3 regions of the Clostridium carnis genome follow, and region 3 is predicted to be linked to each of the others. Evidence: riboswitches for the same ligand, from Rfam matches in the RefSeq annotation. Region 3 holds a riboswitch; each other region holds the start of a gene.
What was found. A riboswitch is a leader RNA that binds a small molecule or an ion and turns the genes downstream of it on or off. The one in region 3 is predicted to bind thiamine pyrophosphate.
Positions count from the first base shown of each region.

Region 1 (6,188 bases), 1.6 Mb from region 3:
AACTTAGATGCAATCCATGACACAGTTCATGAAATGTGTAAAGATGAAGCTAGACATGGACAAGCTTTCAAAGGATTATTAAACAGATTCTTCAACTAAGATATATAAAGACTCGCCAAGGCGGGTCTATTTTTTTTGTTTAATGAAAACCACCTGCTATGCAGGTGAGTTCCGAAAAGCTTTAGCGGTCAGTAGGAAATAAAAACCTCCTTTGGTATAATTAAACTAGGTTCGACAGCCAAATTTAATAACCAAAGGAGGCATCCGTAATGGATAGTAATAGTTTATCACATACAAAATGGAATTGTAAATATCATATAGTATTCGCGCCTAAGTATAGGAGGAAAGAGCTATATGGAGAAAAGAAAAAAGAAATAGGTAAAATATTAAGACAGTTATGTGAGTGGAAAGGTGTAACTATAATCGAGGCGCATGTATGCGTTGATCATATACATATGTTGGTTGAGATACCACCAAAGATGAGTGTATCAGGCTTTGTAGGATTTTTAAAAGGAAAAAGTAGTCTTATGATTTTTGAAAGATTTGCAAACTTGAAGTATAAGTATGGAAATAGACATTTTTGGTGTCGTGGATTTTATGTGGATACAGTAGGAAGAAATAGAAAGGCAATTGAAGAATATATAAGAAATCAAGAAAAAGAAGATATGATTTCAGATCAAATAAGTATGAAAGAATATATGGACCCTTTTAAGGGTAGCAAGTAACATAGTATGCGGCTGGCGAACCAATTTAAGCGCCTTAAGGCGCAATGCAGGTAAGAGGCCCTTATAGGGCTTAGGAAATACCACCAGCTAAGCTGGTGGATTTTTATTAGGAAACTATATTTACAGACTAATTGCGGATAAGTACAACATATTAAGAAATATAAGTGATATCCTAAAGAATAAAAAAATTAGAAAGGCAAATTAAAATATGTATATTGATAGCCATACACATTTAGATTTTTTTAATGAAAATATAGAAAAAGCTATAGAGGATATAAATAAAAATAAAATACTTACATTGGCTAATAGCATGGATATAGAAAGCTATGAGAAAAATAAAATCTATGCTAAAAAAAGCAAATATATAATTCCAACCTTTGGAATACATCCGTGGAAAGCAAGTGAATTTAATGGCAATTTAAGCAAATTAATTCCTTATATAGAAGAAAGCAAACTAATAGGTGAAATAGGTTTAGATTTCTTTTGGATAGAAGATAAAAGTACTTATAAAAAGCAAAGAGAAGTATTTAAGTTTATATTAAAGGAAAGCATTAAAAGAAATAAAGTTATAACTCTCCATACTAAGGGAGCAGAAGAGGAAGTATATAATGCTTTAATCAATTACAATTATAATAAGGTTATTATTCATTGGTATAGTGGAGATATTAAAATATTAAATAAATTAATAAGTCTTGGATGTTATTTTACTATTAGTGTTGATATTGGATATTCAAATACTACAGAAGAGATATTAAATAAAATACCTTTAAATAAATTATTAGTAGAAACAGATGGACCTACAGCATTAGAATGGGTAAAGGGGGAATATGGTTACCCAAGTATAATTAAGGATGTAGTTTGTAAAATAGCAAAAATAAAAAATATAAGTGAAAAAAGTCTTGAATTTATAATAGAAGAAAATTACAAAAGGTTATTGATGTTGGGGTAAATGTTAATTAATAATTAATATCAAATAATAGTTTGACAACTTTACTTTATAGAGTTAATATATATATGAATAAGATTACAATTTTATAATGCATCTGGGGAGGTAGTTAACTACCTGAGAGGAAATTAAATTAATTTCGACCCATTACCTGATTTGGATAATGCCAACGTAGGGAGATAATTTGTTATATTACTATAATATTCAGAAGAAAGTCTACAAGCACAGTATTTCAAGTTAGAAGTACTGTGCTTTTTATTATATAAATTAAAAAATGGAGGGAATTAAGAATGACAGTATGTAATGTTAGTTTGCAGGTTATACCAAGAGTATCAGAAGAAAGAGTTTATCCAGTGGTTGATAAAGTAATTGAGTACATAAAATCAACAGGAGTAAAGTATGAAGTAGGTCCTATGGAAACAACTATGGAGGGGGAATTAGATTTTCTTTTAGAAATAGTTAAAAGGGCTCAAGATATATGTATAGAAGAGGGCGCTTCAAGAGTGGCATCAATGGTTAAGATAGACTATAAAAGAGAAGGCGTGACAATGGATGAAAAAATTAAAAAGTATAGGGAATAAAGTTGCACCAATAATTTTTGTGTTAATTTTATTAATACTATGGGAAGGTATAGTTTCCTTTGGTGGAATTGAAAAATATATAATGCCAGCACCAAGTGATGTGGCAAAGACTTTAGTTAAAGACTTTAAAATTATGACTCCTCATATTTTAATTACATTATATGAGGGAGTAGTTGGATTTTTAATAGCTATAATTGCAGCTCTTATTTTAGCAATAATTATGGACATGGTTCCAATAATTAAAAAGGCAGTATATCCAGTGCTTGTAATTTCACAAACAGTACCAATAGTAGCATTAGCACCATTATTTATTATTTGGTTTGGATTTGGGACTTTACCTAAAGTGTTAGTTGTTATATTAGTTTGTTTTTTCCCAATAGTAATAAGTATTTCAGATGGGTTAGAGGGTGTAGATAAAGATTTAATAAATCATTTTAAGTTAATGGGGGCATCTAAGGTAAAGAGATTTATTCATTTAAAGCTACCTTATGGGATGATAAACTTTTTTTCAGGTATGAGAATTGCTGCAACTTACAGTATTATGGGTGCTGTAATAGGAGAATGGCTTGGGGGAGAAAAAGGACTTGGAGTTTATATGACTCGAGCAAGAAGTGCATATGCATTAGATAAAATGTTTGCAGCAATAGTTGTTATTGTAATAATGAGTATGTCAATATTCTTTATAGTTGGGTTAATAGAAAAGGCATTTACGCCTTGGAATAATAAAAATACAAAAAAATAAATAAGCTTTAGAGGTGAAATAAAATGAAAAAGAAAAAACTAATTTCAATGGTTTCAATAGCATTAGCATCATTAATGATGTTAACAGGTTGTGGTAATAAGAAGGATAAAAAGGAAGAAGGAGCTCTTCAAAAAGTTAAGGTAATATTAGATTGGACACCTAATACAAATCATACAGGACTATATGTTGCACAAGAGAAAGGATATTATAAGGATTTAGGATTAGATGTTGAAATAATTCAACCTCAAGAAGGATCATCACTTCAATTATTAGCAGCTAATCAAGGTGATTTTGCTATAAGTTATCAAGAAGATTTAACCTTTGCAAAAACATCAGATAATCCATTACCTGTAAAGGCAATAGCAACAGTAATACAACATAATACATCAGGCTTTGCATCTCCAAAGGAAAAGGGAATAGCTACAGTTAAAGACTTTGAAGGAAAAACATATGGTGGATGGGGGGGTCCATCAGAGCAAGCTATATTAAAAGCTGTAATGGATAAAAATGGAGTAGATTTTTCTAAGCTAAAGATGGTAGATGTAGGAACAGAGGATTTCTTTATTGCTACTAAAAATAATATAGATATGGAATGGGTATTTGAAGGATGGACTAATATTGAGGCAAAAGAAAGAGGTTTTGATATAAATTATATTAGGCTTAGAGATTTAGATGAAGCTTTAGACTACTATACGCCAATAATTGCTGCATCAGAAGACACTATAAATAATAAAAAAGAAATGGTTACAAAATTTATGGAAGCAACTTCTAAAGGATATAATTATGCTATAGAAAACCCAGAAGAAAGCGCTAAAATATTAGTAGCTAAAGTTCCAGAAATAAGTGAAAGTTTAGCTATAGAAAGTCAAAAATTCTTAGCAAAAGAATATAAGGCTGAAGCTAAAAGATGGGGAGAAATGAAAGATAGTGTATGGGATAACTATACAAAATTTTTATTAGATAACAAATTAATTAATAAGGATATGAAAGCAAGCGAGGCTTATACAAATGAATTCTTACCAAAATAAAATATCACTAACTAATGTATCAAAGCATTTTGAAAGTATGGAGATATTAAAAGATATAAATATTAATGTTAATAAAGGGGAGTTAGTATCATTAATAGGACCATCAGGTAGTGGTAAAAGTACAATTTTTAATATATTAACTAATTTAATAAATGCTGATAGTGGAGAAGTTAGAGTTAATGGAGATATAAGCTACATGTACCAAAAGGATATGATGGTGACATGGAAAAAAGTAATAGATAATGTTGGAGTTCCACTTGTGTTTAAGGGGAAAAGTAAAAAGGAAGCAAGGGAAGAAGTAGAGAGATATATAGATATCTTTGGACTTCAAGGATTTCAATATAAATATCCATCACAACTTTCCGGTGGAATGAAGCAAAGGGCTAATTTTCTTAAAACATATTTAACATCTAAGGATATTATGCTTTTAGATGAACCCTTTGGAGCTTTAGATTCAATTACAAGAAAAAAACTTCAGCAATGGCTTATAAATCTTATGAAAGAAAGAGAGTCTACAATACTTTTCATAACTCATGATATTGAAGAGGCTATATTTTTATCAGATAGAATATATGTTATATCAGAAAAACCTGCGGTAATTAAAGGGGAAATAGAAGTTAATCTAAAAGGTGAAAGACATGAAGATATAATATTAAGTGAAGATTTTATAAAGATAAAGAAAGCAGTTTTTAACCTTATGGAAGAATCTAATAAACAATAAAATAGTTAAGTGTAAAAAATACTTGTCATTATGGCAAGTATTTTTTTATTCAGGAAATTATATGTGCAGAGCAATTAAGGATAAGTACAACATATTAAGAAATTCAGTGATTTGCCCTAAAAAATATATAAAAAATTTTTAAAAAAGTGTTTACAACTAATAATTATTATTATATAATAATAAATGTAGACAGGGTAATTAAATAAACACCTGGAACATTAAAAAGAAATTAATTAAATTTAAGGATATAAAAAAAGGGAGGATTTTAAGATGAAAAAATTTGTTTGTACAGTATGTGGATATGTATTTGAAGGAGAAGCAGCACCAGCAGAGTGCCCAGTTTGTAAAGTAGGAGCTGACAAGTTCGTAGAACAATCAGGAGAACTAGCATGGGCTGATGAACACAGAGTAGGAGTTGCTAAGGATGTAGATCCAAGAGTTATGGAAGGATTACAAGCTAACTTTATGGGAGAATGTACAGAAGTTGGAATGTACTTAGCAATGTCAAGACAAGCTGATAGAGAAGGATACCCAGAAGTTGCAGAAGCATATAAGAGAATTGCATGGGAAGAAGCAGAACATGCAGCTAAATTTGCAGAATTAATTGGAGAAGTAGTTGTAGCAGATACAAAGGCTAACTTACAAGCTAGAGTAAATGCAGAACACGGAGCATGTCAAGGAAAGAAAGATTTAGCTACATTAGCTAAACAATTAAACCTAGATGCAATCCATGACACAGTTCATGAAATGTGTAAAGATGAAGCAAGACATGGTCAAGCTTTCAAGGGATTATTAAACAGATTCTTTAACTAAGATTATTTAAAAAGCTCACAGTAATGTGGGCTTTTTTTATTGTGATATATTTACTACTTATGATATTATAAAAATAATCGTATTAATCGATTACAATAAGGGTGGAGAATTTATAAAATGGACAACCTAAAAGTTGACATTGAAGAAGAGGTGAAAGTAAATGACGAATATAAAAAATTATGATTTAAATTGGTTAGAAAATCCAGAAATATTTCAAGTAAATAGATTAGAACATCATTCTGATCATAGATATTATAAAACAATTGAGGAGATGAAAAATGGTAGTTCATCTTTTAAAAAAAGCTTAAATGGAAAATGGAAATTTAGTTATGCAAAAAATTTAAATTTAATAGTTACTGACTTTTATAAGGAAGAATATGATGCTTCTTCATGGGATGATATAAAAGTACCAGGACATATACAACTACAAGGATATGATATACCAAGATATGTTAATACTATGTATCCATGGGATGGACATGAATCTCTTAATCCAGGTGAAATTCCAAAGCTAGAAAATCCAGTTGGTAGTTATGTACAATATTTTGATATACCATCAGATTGGAATAAAAGTCCAGTTTATATTTCTTTTCAAGGAGTTGAATCTGCATTTTTTATTTGGTTAAATGGAG
Region 1 is NZ_BAAHYS010000001.1:530,770-536,957, reverse strand. Features, by position in the region: gene ACYQ1T_RS02665 (NADH peroxidase) at 1-99, shown strand, start outside; gene tnpA (IS200/IS605 family transposase) at 270-725, shown strand; gene ACYQ1T_RS02655 (TatD family hydrolase) at 934-1,674, shown strand; TPP riboswitch at 1,760-1,866, shown strand; gene ACYQ1T_RS02650 (thiamine-binding protein) at 1,962-2,252, shown strand; gene ACYQ1T_RS02645 (ABC transporter permease) at 2,224-2,994, shown strand; gene ACYQ1T_RS02640 (ABC transporter substrate-binding protein) at 3,018-4,022, shown strand; gene ACYQ1T_RS02635 (ABC transporter ATP-binding protein) at 4,003-4,743, shown strand; gene ACYQ1T_RS02630 (NADH peroxidase) at 5,014-5,556, shown strand; gene lacZ (beta-galactosidase, LacZ type) at 5,717-6,188, shown strand, end outside.
Region 1: it holds a riboswitch for thiamine pyrophosphate, as region 3 does, so the genes downstream of both, ACYQ1T_RS02650 (thiamine-binding protein) here and thiC (phosphomethylpyrimidine synthase ThiC) in region 3, are expected to answer to the same signal.

Region 2 (6,188 bases), 170 kb from region 3:
GGCTCAGGTAATGAGAAATATACTAAGGATATTTAAAAGAGATTTTAAAAATGTAATTAATAATTGGGTTGCATTAGTTGTTATTTTAGGTTTAATGATGTTACCAGCGTTATATGCTTGGTTTAACATAAAAGCAGGATGGGATCCTTATTCTAATACTAAAGGGATAAAGGTTGCAATTGTTAATAAGGATTTAGGTGAAAAGTTAGAAATTGATGGAGAAATTGGGGAAAGAATAAAAAATAAAAATATAAATGTTGGAGAGGAACTAGTTAGTAAACTAAAAGAGAATGATGCGTTAGGGTGGCAGTTTGTTGATGAGCAACAAGGAATTTCTGGAGTGGAGAGAGGAAAATATTATGCAACTATAATAATTCCAGAGGATTTCACTAAAAAGACTACATCAATATTATCAAGCAATATAGAAAAGCCAGAACTTATATATAAAGTTAATCAAAAAAGCAATGCTATAGCTCCTAAAATAACAGATAAAGGAGTAAGTACTATAAAAACTCAGATAGATAGTACAATAGTTGAAACTATTGATGGTGTTATATTTAAAGTTTTTAATGAAGCTGGAGTAAGTATTGAAGAGTTAAAACCTAAATTATTAAAGATAGTTGATGGAATTATAAAATTAAATGATAGAATGCCTGAAATAGAAAATTTAGTAGATAAAGCATATACAGGTACACATGAGGCAGAAGATATAACTAAAAAAATAAATGAAAATATGCCATTAGTAGAAGAAACCTTAAATGACACTTTAAAGTTACTTTCTAATACGAAAGAAGCCTTGAAAAAGGCAAAAGAAGGTTTAACTGAAGTTACACCTATTGTGAGAGATGGATTAAATACTTTAAATACTACTTTAGATTCTATACAAGTAATATTAAATGATTTATCAAGTGTTACGGTAGATAAAAATAAAGTTATAAGTTCTTTGGATAATATTATTGTAAAGCTAACAGAACTTAAGGATAGTTTAAATTCAATGATTAAAGTTTTAGAGCCATTAGGAAAGTTAAATCCTCAAGTAGCAAAACTTACTGAGGAATTAAGAATAATAGAAGGTAAACTAGATGGAATTTCAACTTTCATAGTAGAAGTGAAAAATTCAGTTAATAATAATGGACTAGTAGATAAAAGTAAATTAGAAAATTTAAAGAATTTAATTTCAGAGGTTAATGGAATAATAGATCAAATAATAAGTAAATATGATTCTGAATATGTTCCAGAAATAAATAAGGCAATAGAAAGTCTTGGAGGTATTATTGATAATAGTATAATATTAGCTAATGAAGCAGAAACTTCAATGCCAGAAGTAAAAGATCTTATTAATAAATTAGGGTCAGGAGTTACCTTAGGTAAAGAAGAACTTTTAAAGCTAAAGGATGATATGCCACAAATAAAAAATGAAGTTTCTAATATAGCAAACAAAGTTCAAGGATTAAATAATGATGAAAAAATAGAAGAAATAGTAAAGATATTACGAAATGATTGGGAGAAAACAAGTAGCTTTTTAGGAAATCCAGTAGATGTAAAGAGAGAATAGATAATTCTGTGTAATTATCATTTTTATTATTTTAATATTACTGGAAATTTTCATTTCCAGTAATATTTTTTTATATTTAAGAAATACTAATAATGTTTCTTTTTACCTTTTTTAGTATTTCAAAAAAATCTAATAGTATGCATATAATTTATAAAAAGTACAAGCTTTTAAGCTAATTCATCTTTTAATTGATCTTCAAATATTATTGATAGCTCCGCTAGCGTAGCACCCCAATTATGTATAGGCTGAGTCCATTTTTCTAGTATCTCCATCGTTGCTAAGTAAACACACTTATTTAAAGATTCATCAGTTGGGAATATGACTCTAACTTTAGTGAATTTACGTATTTGACGATTAAAACCTTCTAAGATATTTGTAGTATAAATCATCTTTCTTATAGTTGGAGAGAAGTCAAAAAATGTTGAAAGATTACTCCAATTGTTATACCAGGAATCTATTACTATTCCATATTTATCTCCCCATCTCTCCTTTAAATTATCTAGCTGTGCTAACGCAAGTTCCTCTGTTGTAGCCTTATAAACCTCCTTCAAATCTTTCATAAATGCTTTTTTATCCTTTGAAGCTATGTATTTTATTGAATTTCTTATTTGATGAACAATACATGTTTGAATATTTACTGATGGAAATACTGTTTTTATAGCTTGTGGAAGCCCTTTTAATCCATCCATACAAGCAATTAAAATTTCTTTTACACCTCTATTTTTTAAATCATTGCAAATTCCTAACCAGAATTTAGCACCTTCAGCTTCATCAACCCATATACCTAAAATATCTTTATACCCTTCCATAGTGTATCCTAAGCATATATAGACAGCCTTGTTAACTATCTTTCCATTACTTCTAACTTTAAAGTACATAGCATCTAAATAAACTATTGGATATATTTTATCTAATGCTCTATTTTGCCATTCGGCGGCGCTAGCAAGCACTTTATCAGTTATTTTAGATACCATCGATGGTGATATAGTTATTCCATATAAGTCTTCAATTTCAGCCTGAATATCAGATGTTGACATACCTTTAGCATATAAAGATATAATCTTTTTATCTAACTCAGTACACACAGTTTCATATTTTTTTATAATTTGTGGCTCAAATTCAGCATTTCTATCACGGGGTACGTCTAAGTCGACGTCACCGAAGGAACTCCTTAAGTTCTTAGTACTATAACCATTTCTATAGTTCTTTTTTACTTCATCTAAAGTTTCAGTTCTTTCATATTTATTTCTACCTAAATGTTCTTCCATTTCTCCTTCTAATATATTTTCAAGAACATCTTTTACTAATCTTTGTATAAGTCCATTTTTCCCCATAACATCATCAATAGTCTTACACTTCTTTACCTCCTCATTGTAATCAAAGTTGGTATCAATTTTCTTTGGCATAATATTTCCTCCTAAAATTTATATAGTATATTATTCCAAAACTACCATCTGTTCATACAAAAAAACAGTAGTTAGTTTTGTTTTTACACAAAGCTAACTACTGTCCCGATGTAAAAGAAGATATACTATTTCCTATTCCTAATTATGGATCAGCAATGTCACCATTTTATTCTACATTATCATTATGGGTTGGAGCATTAATACTAGTGTCTTTATTAACTACTGATACAGAACCTTTGGAAAAAGGATTAGAATTAAAACCATATGAAAAATATTTTGGAAAGTTTTTAACATTTGCATTTATAGGAATATGCCAATCATTAATAGTTAGTATTGGAGATATTCTTATATTAGGAACATATGCAGTTAATCCAGTAGTATTTGTTTTAGTTAGTGTATTATCTAGTTTAGTATTTATAATGATTGTTTATACACTAGTATCAATATTTGGTAATGTAGGTAAAGCTATTGGGGTTATATTATTGGTAATACAAGTAGCTGGATCAGGTGGAACATTTCCTATAGAAGTAACAACACCTTTTTTCCAAAAAGTAAATCCACTTCTTCCATTTACATATGCTATTTCTGCAATGAGAGAAACAGTTGGGGGAATAGTTCCACAAGTATTAATCAAAGATATTGTATTTTTAATAAGTTATTTTATAATTGCAGTATTAATGGGGCTATTCTTAAAAGGTCCAATAAATAATGTAAGTAAAAAGTTTGTATTAAAATTAAAGGAATGTGGTTTGATAGGACATTAAATTAAAAGTATTTCTATTAAAAAATATAAATATAATTTGAAATTAATTTAACAGTAAATAACTACTGAAAAAGCAGTGGTTATTTATAATAAGTAATTTTTATTTTAAGTTTTAACTCTAATAATAAGCAGGTTTTACAATGAAATTGACAAAAGTTAGGAAAAATGTTATATTTGATTAAAAATATAGGGGAGCTTGTTTTAGTGGGCTGAGAGGAAGTAATCTAACTTCGACCCTTAAACCTGATTTGGATAATGCCAACGTAGGGATAAGACTGCTTTAGTTGCGGAGAGCCTTATATTGGCATCTTCGCATTTTATTTTAGAGGGAGATGTGTAAAAATGAAAAATTCAAGAAAAATCACATTAGCTGGAATACTAATTGCAGTAGGGGTAATATGTTCGACATTTTATATTCCAATAGGATTTACTAAGTGTTTTCCAATTCAACATATGATTAATGTTATTGCTTCTGTTTTATTAGGTCCTTTATATGCTGTAATTATGGCATTTATAACTTCATTAATTCGTCTGTTTATGGGAACAGGAACACTATTAGCATTTCCAGGTAGCATGGTAGGTGCATTTACTTGTGGTATATTATATAAGTATAGTAAGAGGCTAACCTTTGCATATATTGGTGAAGTTATTGGTACTGGAATATTAGGGGCTATTATTGCTGTTCCTATAGCGGTAGTTCTTATGGGAAGAGAAGCGGCAATTTTTGGTTTTATTGTGCCATTTATGATAAGTACATTAGTAGGTGCTGCTATTGCGGTTATTCTTATACAAGCACTTAAGAAAACAGAAGTTTTTACTCAAATGAGTATTAAAAATTAAGAGATAAATTTAGAACTTTAAATATAAATTATAAAATAACTAATGAAAGTGGAGGATAATATGAGAAAAATAGTGCTTTTAGATGGAAAGACATTAGGAAAATTAAACTTTGATCTATTAAAGGAATTTGGAGATGTTAAGTATTATGATACTACAAAGCCAGAGGAGGTTATTGAAAGAATTAAAGATGCAAATATAATTTTAACTAATAAAGTACTTTTAAATGAGAGTAATTTAAAAGAAGCTAAGAATTTAGAGTTAATTTGTGAAACAGCTACAGGGTTTAATAATATAGATGTAGTTTATGCTAAAAATAATGGTATAGCAGTTACAAATGTAGCTGGATACTCTACTAATACTGTAGCACAGCATACTTTTGCAACTGTATTAGCTTTATATGACAAGATTTCTTATTATGATAATTTTGTTAAATCAGGACAATATGCTAAATCAGGATTATTTACAGATGTAACAAAGCCTTTTTATGAGTTAGAAGGAAAAACTTGGGGTATAATTGGTCTTGGAGCTATAGGAAAAAGAGTTGCAAAGATAGCAGAAGCATTTGGTGTTAATATTATTTATTATTCAACTTCAGGAAAGAATAATAACTCTGAATATAATCAAGTTAGCTTTGATGAATTACTATGTAAATCAGATATAATATCAATACATGCACCATTAAATGATAAAACTAATGGATTAATAAATTATTCAGCTATAAGTAAAATGAAAAAATCAGCAATATTAATTAATATGGGAAGAGGTCCTATAGTTGTAGAATCTGATTTAGCAAAGGCTATAGAAAATAATGTTATTGCAGGAGCAGCTCTTGATGTTTTTGAAGTTGAACCAATGAAATCAGAGAACCCACTTATTAATATAAAAAATAAAGAAAATTTAATTCTTACTCCTCATATAGCATGGGCAAGTGTAGAAGCTAGAGAAAGATTATTTGTTGAAATATTAAAGAATATCAAAGCTTTTTACAATGGTGAAATAAGAGGAAGAGTAGAACTATAAAAAAATAAGGGGCTATATAGAAAATATTTTTGTGTAAGATAGAAACTTAAAATATACTAAAACAGGCTATTGGTAGCTTTAAGCTTACCAATAGCCTTAATTTTTTCTTAATTTAATAATAGAGTTTGTAAATTTAAATTTACTAGTTAAGTTATAAGATAAGCTATTTTAATACTCATCTTAATAAAGTAATTAATAAAAGTCTAAAAGTTTTCAAATTTATTTTTTAGAACTTTAATAACCCCATCATAAGGTACTCCTTCTATTATGTATTTAGCATGCTCTTTAACCTTATCAGGCGAATTTTCCATGGCATAACTAAAATAAGCTCTAGAAAATAAGGATATATCATTATAGTAGTCGCCGAAAGCTAATGTTTCTCCATTAGTTATTACATATTTTTCTTGAATTTTTTTTAACGAGTTTCCTTTGTTAGTATTAAGACTTGTTAAGTCCAACCAAATTTCTCCAGATAAAGACATTTGTAAGCAGTCTTCAAAACCTGGGTAAAATATATCGGTATAATCTTTGTTTATATTGTTAAATTTGCAAAAAGTAATCTTTACAATATCATCTTTAACATCTTCTATATTTTCTACCACAT
Region 2 is NZ_BAAHYS010000001.1:2,334,895-2,341,082, forward strand. Features, by position in the region: gene ACYQ1T_RS11355 (YhgE/Pip domain-containing protein) at 11-1,555, shown strand; gene ACYQ1T_RS11360 (IS256 family transposase) at 1,723-2,961, opposite strand; gene ACYQ1T_RS11365 (YhgE/Pip family protein) at 3,039-3,725, shown strand; TPP riboswitch at 3,903-4,011, shown strand; gene thiW (energy coupling factor transporter S component ThiW) at 4,067-4,564, shown strand; gene ACYQ1T_RS11375 (D-2-hydroxyacid dehydrogenase) at 4,625-5,584, shown strand; gene ACYQ1T_RS11380 (HAD family hydrolase) at 5,788-6,188, opposite strand, start outside.
Region 2: it holds a riboswitch for thiamine pyrophosphate, as region 3 does, so the genes downstream of both, thiW (energy coupling factor transporter S component ThiW) here and thiC (phosphomethylpyrimidine synthase ThiC) in region 3, are expected to answer to the same signal.

Region 3 (6,188 bases):
ATGAGTTAATTTAAACCAAGCACGAGCAAAATCTTCCTCAAATTTTTTAGGATTTTCTAGATAACCCTTTGCTATCACTCTGTAAATAGGATCATTAATAATAGCTAAATCTGCTGTAGTCATCATAGGTCTATGCTTTTTAAATGGATCATAAGCATCAACTACCATATCCTCTTCCTCCACATCTTTAGCTAACCATTGGTATGCTCCTGCTAGACTTTTAACTAATTCCCACTGATATTTAAATAATGTTTTTAAATAACCAATTGTCCATTTTGTTGGCTCAGCCTTCCATGCTCCTTCAATTCCACTACTTATGGTATCTGGTCCTTTACCAGTTTTATAGCTATTTTTCCATCCTAACCCCTGCTCTTCTATAGGCGCTGCCTCTGGTGCTGGTCCAACATAACTAGGTGATGCAGCACCATGACATTTACCAAAGGTATGTCCCCCTGCTATAAGAGCAACAGTTTCTTCATCATTCATTGCCATACGAGTAAATGTTTCTCTTACTTCTTTTACTGATGCCTTAGGATCTGGATTTCCATTTGGTCCCTCTGGATTTACATAAATTAATCCCATTTGCACAGCAGCTAAAGGGTTTTCAAGTTCTTTCTCATCTTTATTACGCTCAGCTCCAAGCCATTTTTTTTCACTTCCCCAGTAAATATCCTCCTGCGGTTCCCAAACATCCTCTCTTCCACCACCAAAGCCAATTGTCTTTAATCCCATAGATTCAAATGCACAGTTACCTGTTAATATCATAAGATCAGCCCATGATATTTTGTTTCCATATTTCTTTTTAATTGGCCAAAGTAAGCGACGTGCTTTATCTAGGTTTATATTATCTGGCCAACTATTAAGTGGTGGAAAACGTTGAAGCCCTTGTCCTCCACCGCCTCTACCATCACCTACTCTATAGGTTCCTGCACTGTGCCAAGCCATACGAATAAAGAATGGTCCATAATGACCATAGTCAGCAGGCCACCACTCTTGTGAGTCTGTCATCAACTTATATAGGTCATTTTTCAATTCATAGTAATCCAATTTCTCAAATTCCTTAGCATAGTTAAAATCACTTGACATAGGATTGCTTTTTCGGCAGTTTTGTCGAAGAACATTAAGCTTTAGCTGATTTGGCCACCAATATTCATTGGTAGTTCCCTCTCCTGCTACTGCTTTGTTTGTTCTTCCTGTCATAGGACATTTTACTTCTGACATAACATTATCCTTTCTTAATATATACTATTACAGTAAATTATATGAATATTTAACTATTACTATGAATTAATTGGTAGATAATGTTTTATTAATCCTTGTTTTTCATAATGTTCAATTGCTTTTTTTGTTAATTCTATTATTAAACTTATAATATTTTATAAAATAATCGAAATATAACTTATTGTGAAGTTATTTTATGATTGATAAAATATTAGTAATTAACTTATTTATATAAAACTTGGAGGATATATTATGAAATATGAAGTAATATTATTTGATGCAGATGAAACATTATACGATTTTAAAAAATCTGAAAGAGAAGCATTTAAAAATACAATGCTTAAATTTAAAATAAAATATGATGAAAGCTATCATTTAAAAATTTATCAAGAAATAAATACAGCTATATGGAAAGAATTTGAAGAAGGACTTATTACACAAGAAAAATTAAAGATAGAAAGATTTAAAAGATTATCAGATAAATTAGAAATAAGTTTCGATGAAAATATTTTTGCAAAATCATACATAGAACACTTGGCTGATGCATCATTTCTATATGATGATAGTATAGATCTTATAGAAAGTTTAAATAAGTTTTTTAAGCTTGCTATAGTAACTAATGGTCTTACCTTTGTTCAAGATAAAAGAATAAGAAAATCTATTATATCAAAATATTTTGATACTATAGTAATATCTGAAGAAGTATTAATGTCAAAACCAAGCTCTAAAATTTTTGAACACACTTTAAAAAATATAAATTATACTGATAAAAGTAAAGTATTAATAGTTGGAGATAGCTTAACTTCTGATATACAAGGTGGTATAAACTTTGGTATAGATACATGTTGGTATAATCCTAATAAGATTATAAATAAAACATCAATAAAACCTGACTATGAGATTTCTAATTTTAATGAACTTAAATCCTTGCTATTTAACATATAAAAATTTCTATAAATAAATTTCTTATCTTAATTATAGCAATAATTGAAAATTTATTTAATAAAAAATTGATTTTACTCTTAATCTACTTAAAAGTTCTTTAAAAATCAAATTCTAATTCTTAATATTTTTTTCTAATAACATTTCAAAATTATAATAATAGCTGGAATATTAAAGAAATAAAATCCCTAGGAGTTTCCTAGGGATTTTATTTCTAATCTCTTAATATATTTAAATCTTCACCATTTAATATTTTTTTCATTGTTCTCATTGAACACATTTTTCCACACATACTACAGCTTTCTTCATCATGTGGTTTTGATTCTTCTCTATATCTTTTAGCTTTTTCTTTATCTATTGCTAAATCAAACATTCTCTCCCAGTCTATATCTCTTCTTGCTTCACTCATTTTATTATCCCATTCTCTTGCTCCCTTTACTCCTTTAGCAATATCTGCTGCATGGGCTGCAATTTTTGAAGCAATTATTCCTTCTTTCATATCTTCTAAATTTGGTAATCTTAAATGTTCTGCTGGTGTTACATAACATAGAAAGTCTGCTCCATATGTAGCTGCAATGGCTCCTCCAATAGCAGATGTTATGTGGTCATATCCTGGGGCAATATCTGTAACTAATGGTCCTAACACATAAAAAGGTGCACCATGACATAGTTTTTTTTGTAATATCATATTAGCCTCTATTTCATTTAAAGCCATATGTCCTGGCCCTTCAACTATAACTTGTACATTTCTTTCCCAAGCTCTTTTAGTTAATTCCCCAAGTGTTATAAGCTCTTTAACTTGACTTGCATCTGTTGAATCATTTATAGAACCAGGTCTTAATGCATCTCCAAGAGAAATTGTCATATCATATTTTTCACAAATATCTAAAACTTTATCAAAGTATTCATAAAATGGATTTTCTTTATTATTTAACTCCATCCAAGCAAACAATAAAGATCCTCCCCTTGATACTACATTTGTTAATCTTTTATTTCTTTTTACAGTTTCTACTGCCTCTTTATTTAATCCAGCATGAATTGTAATAAAATCAACACCATCTTTTCCATGCTTTTCAACAACATCTAAAAATTCTTCTGCTGTAATATCTTTTAATTCTTTTTCGTAAAATCCTACTGCATCATATATAGGTACTGTTCCAAGCATTACTGTAGACATTTTTACTATTTTCTTTCTCATACCTTCTGTTTTTCCATAGTTAGATAAGTCCATTATAGCTTCTGCCTTCATATCTAATGCTACTCTTACCTTTTCCAACTCTCTTTCACAATTTGCTGAATCCTTTGATATACCTAAATTAACGTTTATTTTAGTTCTTAGCCCTTCTCCTACTCCCTCTGGATCTAAGGAAGTATGATTTTTATTTGCTGGAATTACTATTCTTCCTTTAGAAAGCAATTCTCTTATTTCCTCAACTGTTTTTCCTTCTTTTTTAGCTACCACCTCCATTTCTTTTGTTATAATTCCTTTTTTAGCTGCATCCATTTGTGTAGTATACATATTTTTTCCCTCCATTTTTATAATATAAAAAATAAAGCCCTAGCAATTTTTAACTGCTAGGACTTTATTAATCACTAATGTAAATAACTTGTAATTTATTTTAAGTAAAAATTAAAGCTTGCATATTACAGCAAGCTAATTTTCTTAACTATTAAAGTTATAATTAATTAAGTAATTGCTTCCCTACGATGGTATTATCCATATCAGGTTATAAGAGTTAAGATTTTAAAAATCCCTCTCAGCCATTTAAGGCACCCCTAGCATTTTATTTATTTTTATATTTTATAATTTTGTTACTTTAAGCTTTATTATATGTGCTGTAGAATAATTTCCTACTTCATCTTTATAAGTTTCTAAGTTTATATCCTTCTTTTCAGAATCTCCTTCTTTAAACTTAACTAAACCTAATAAAGCTACATCCTCATCTAATGCTTTACCAACTTGACCTACTTGAGTTCTTGAGTCAAAGTCAATGCTTTCTCCATTTATTTTTGTGTTTTTATATTGAGGATTTTTCTTATCAGTAGTTTTTTCTGCATCTACTTCTGCTATTGAATAAATTGATTTGTTAGATTCTTCGTCACCAACTTTTCCAGTATTCATAATCATATGTATTACTGAATTTTTATCTATAGTTTCAGTTTTATAATTAGTTATTTCCTTTGTATCAACTAATTGTCCATCCTTGTAATTTTCCATTGTTACATTAACATTATATTGTGAGCCTTCTGGTAAAATCATAGAAGCTACTGTGCTTTTATCTTTTCCATAGTCTGCTGATTGTAATAAAAGTTCTATAACTCCTTGAACATCTTGTTTTACAACCTTAACATCACCTTCTGGTAACTTGGCTCCTCCACCCATACATCCTGCTAAACCTGCTGTTAATGCTAAAGTAGCTATTAATAATGATATCTTCTTTATTCTCATAACGTATTCCTCACTTATTACATTTGTATTGGTTTTTAATTAAAAATCTTAAACTTAGTATACCATAATGATAAAAAATCAAAAGTGTCTTTTTTGTAAACTTATATTTATTTTATCCTTATCTTTTAAATTTATAAATATTTTTTATTGATCTATTGTTAGGTTTCCTTCTTCTTTTATTTTATTAACAACTTTAAATTGTATATTTAAAATTCCTTCTATATGAGATTTTTTTATTTTACATCCAATAAATATTACTATTTCAACTAAAATAATAGATGCTATAACATCAAGTATAAAATGTTGTTTTATAAAAAGTGTTGATTAATATTATTAAACTCCAAAAACTATATTTTTTACTTTTTCCATATCTATATTTTCTTCAAGAAGCTCTACTAACTTATCATACTGTTGTAATTTATATTTATTATAATCTAAGATTTCTTTTGATACTATCTCTAATCCCTTTTTATTTTGCACATAATTTAGAAAGCTTTTAAGGAATTCACCTTCATCAAAAATACCATGTATATATGTTCCTAAAACAGATCCATCTTCATTCATTGTACCTATTATATTTCCATCATTATCTTTTATAAATGCTATTCCATTTTCATTTATACAGCTTACTCCATTATGTATTTCATAACCACATACATTAATGTTTTTAAACTCTTTTATATTACCTACTGTAATTGCTTTTATTTGTCTTGTTGTTTTTTCTTCATTAAATGAAGTTTCTATATCTAAAAGTTCAAATCCACTTTCTGATGTAATTTCTCCTTCAACTCCTAATGGATCATTTATTATATTTCCAAGCATTTGATATCCACCACATACTCCAAATATAATAGTTCCTCTATCTTTTAATTCTTTTATTTTATTAAAAATCCCATTTTTCTTTAAGGCTCTAATATCAGAAATTGTATTTTTGCTTCCTGGAATTATTATTAAATCTGGATTTTCTATTTCATCTTTTTCTTTAGCATATCTAACTGAAACACCATCTACTCTTTCAAGAGAATTAAAATCTGTAAAGTTAGACATATAAGGCAGCCTTATTATAACAATATCTAATCCTTCTTTTTTATTAGCTTTAATCCTATCTGTTACACTATCTTCATCTTCTATATCTAAATCAAAATATGGAAGAGCTCCAAGAACAGGTATTTTTATTATATCTTCAAGTTGCTTCATTGCAGGTTTAAAAAATTCTACATTACCTCTGAATTTATTTATAATTACACCTTTAACTCTGCTTCTTTCCTCTTCATCTAATAACATAATAGTTCCAGCTACAGATGCAAAAACTCCACCTCTATCTATATCTGCCACTAATATAACTGGAGAATCTGCTGCCTTTGCCATTGCCATATTTGCAATATCTGTTTCTTTTAAATTTATTTCCGCACAGCTTCCAGAACCTTCTAAAACTATAATATCATATTTTTTTGAAAGATTATTAAAGGTTTCACATGCAAAGCCTTTTAATATTTTATTTAATTCTTTATATTTATATGAGTCCATATTACAATAAACTTTACCATTTACAATTACCTGTGTTTTCATATTTCCA
Region 3 is NZ_BAAHYS010000001.1:2,167,978-2,174,165, reverse strand. Features, by position in the region: partial or broken gene katG (catalase/peroxidase HPI) at 1-1,221, opposite strand, end outside; gene ACYQ1T_RS10480 (YjjG family noncanonical pyrimidine nucleotidase) at 1,474-2,166, shown strand; gene thiC (phosphomethylpyrimidine synthase ThiC) at 2,378-3,682, opposite strand; TPP riboswitch at 3,846-3,951, opposite strand; gene ACYQ1T_RS10470 (hypothetical protein) at 3,965-4,612, opposite strand; gene ACYQ1T_RS10465 (cobyric acid synthase) at 4,946-6,188, opposite strand, start outside.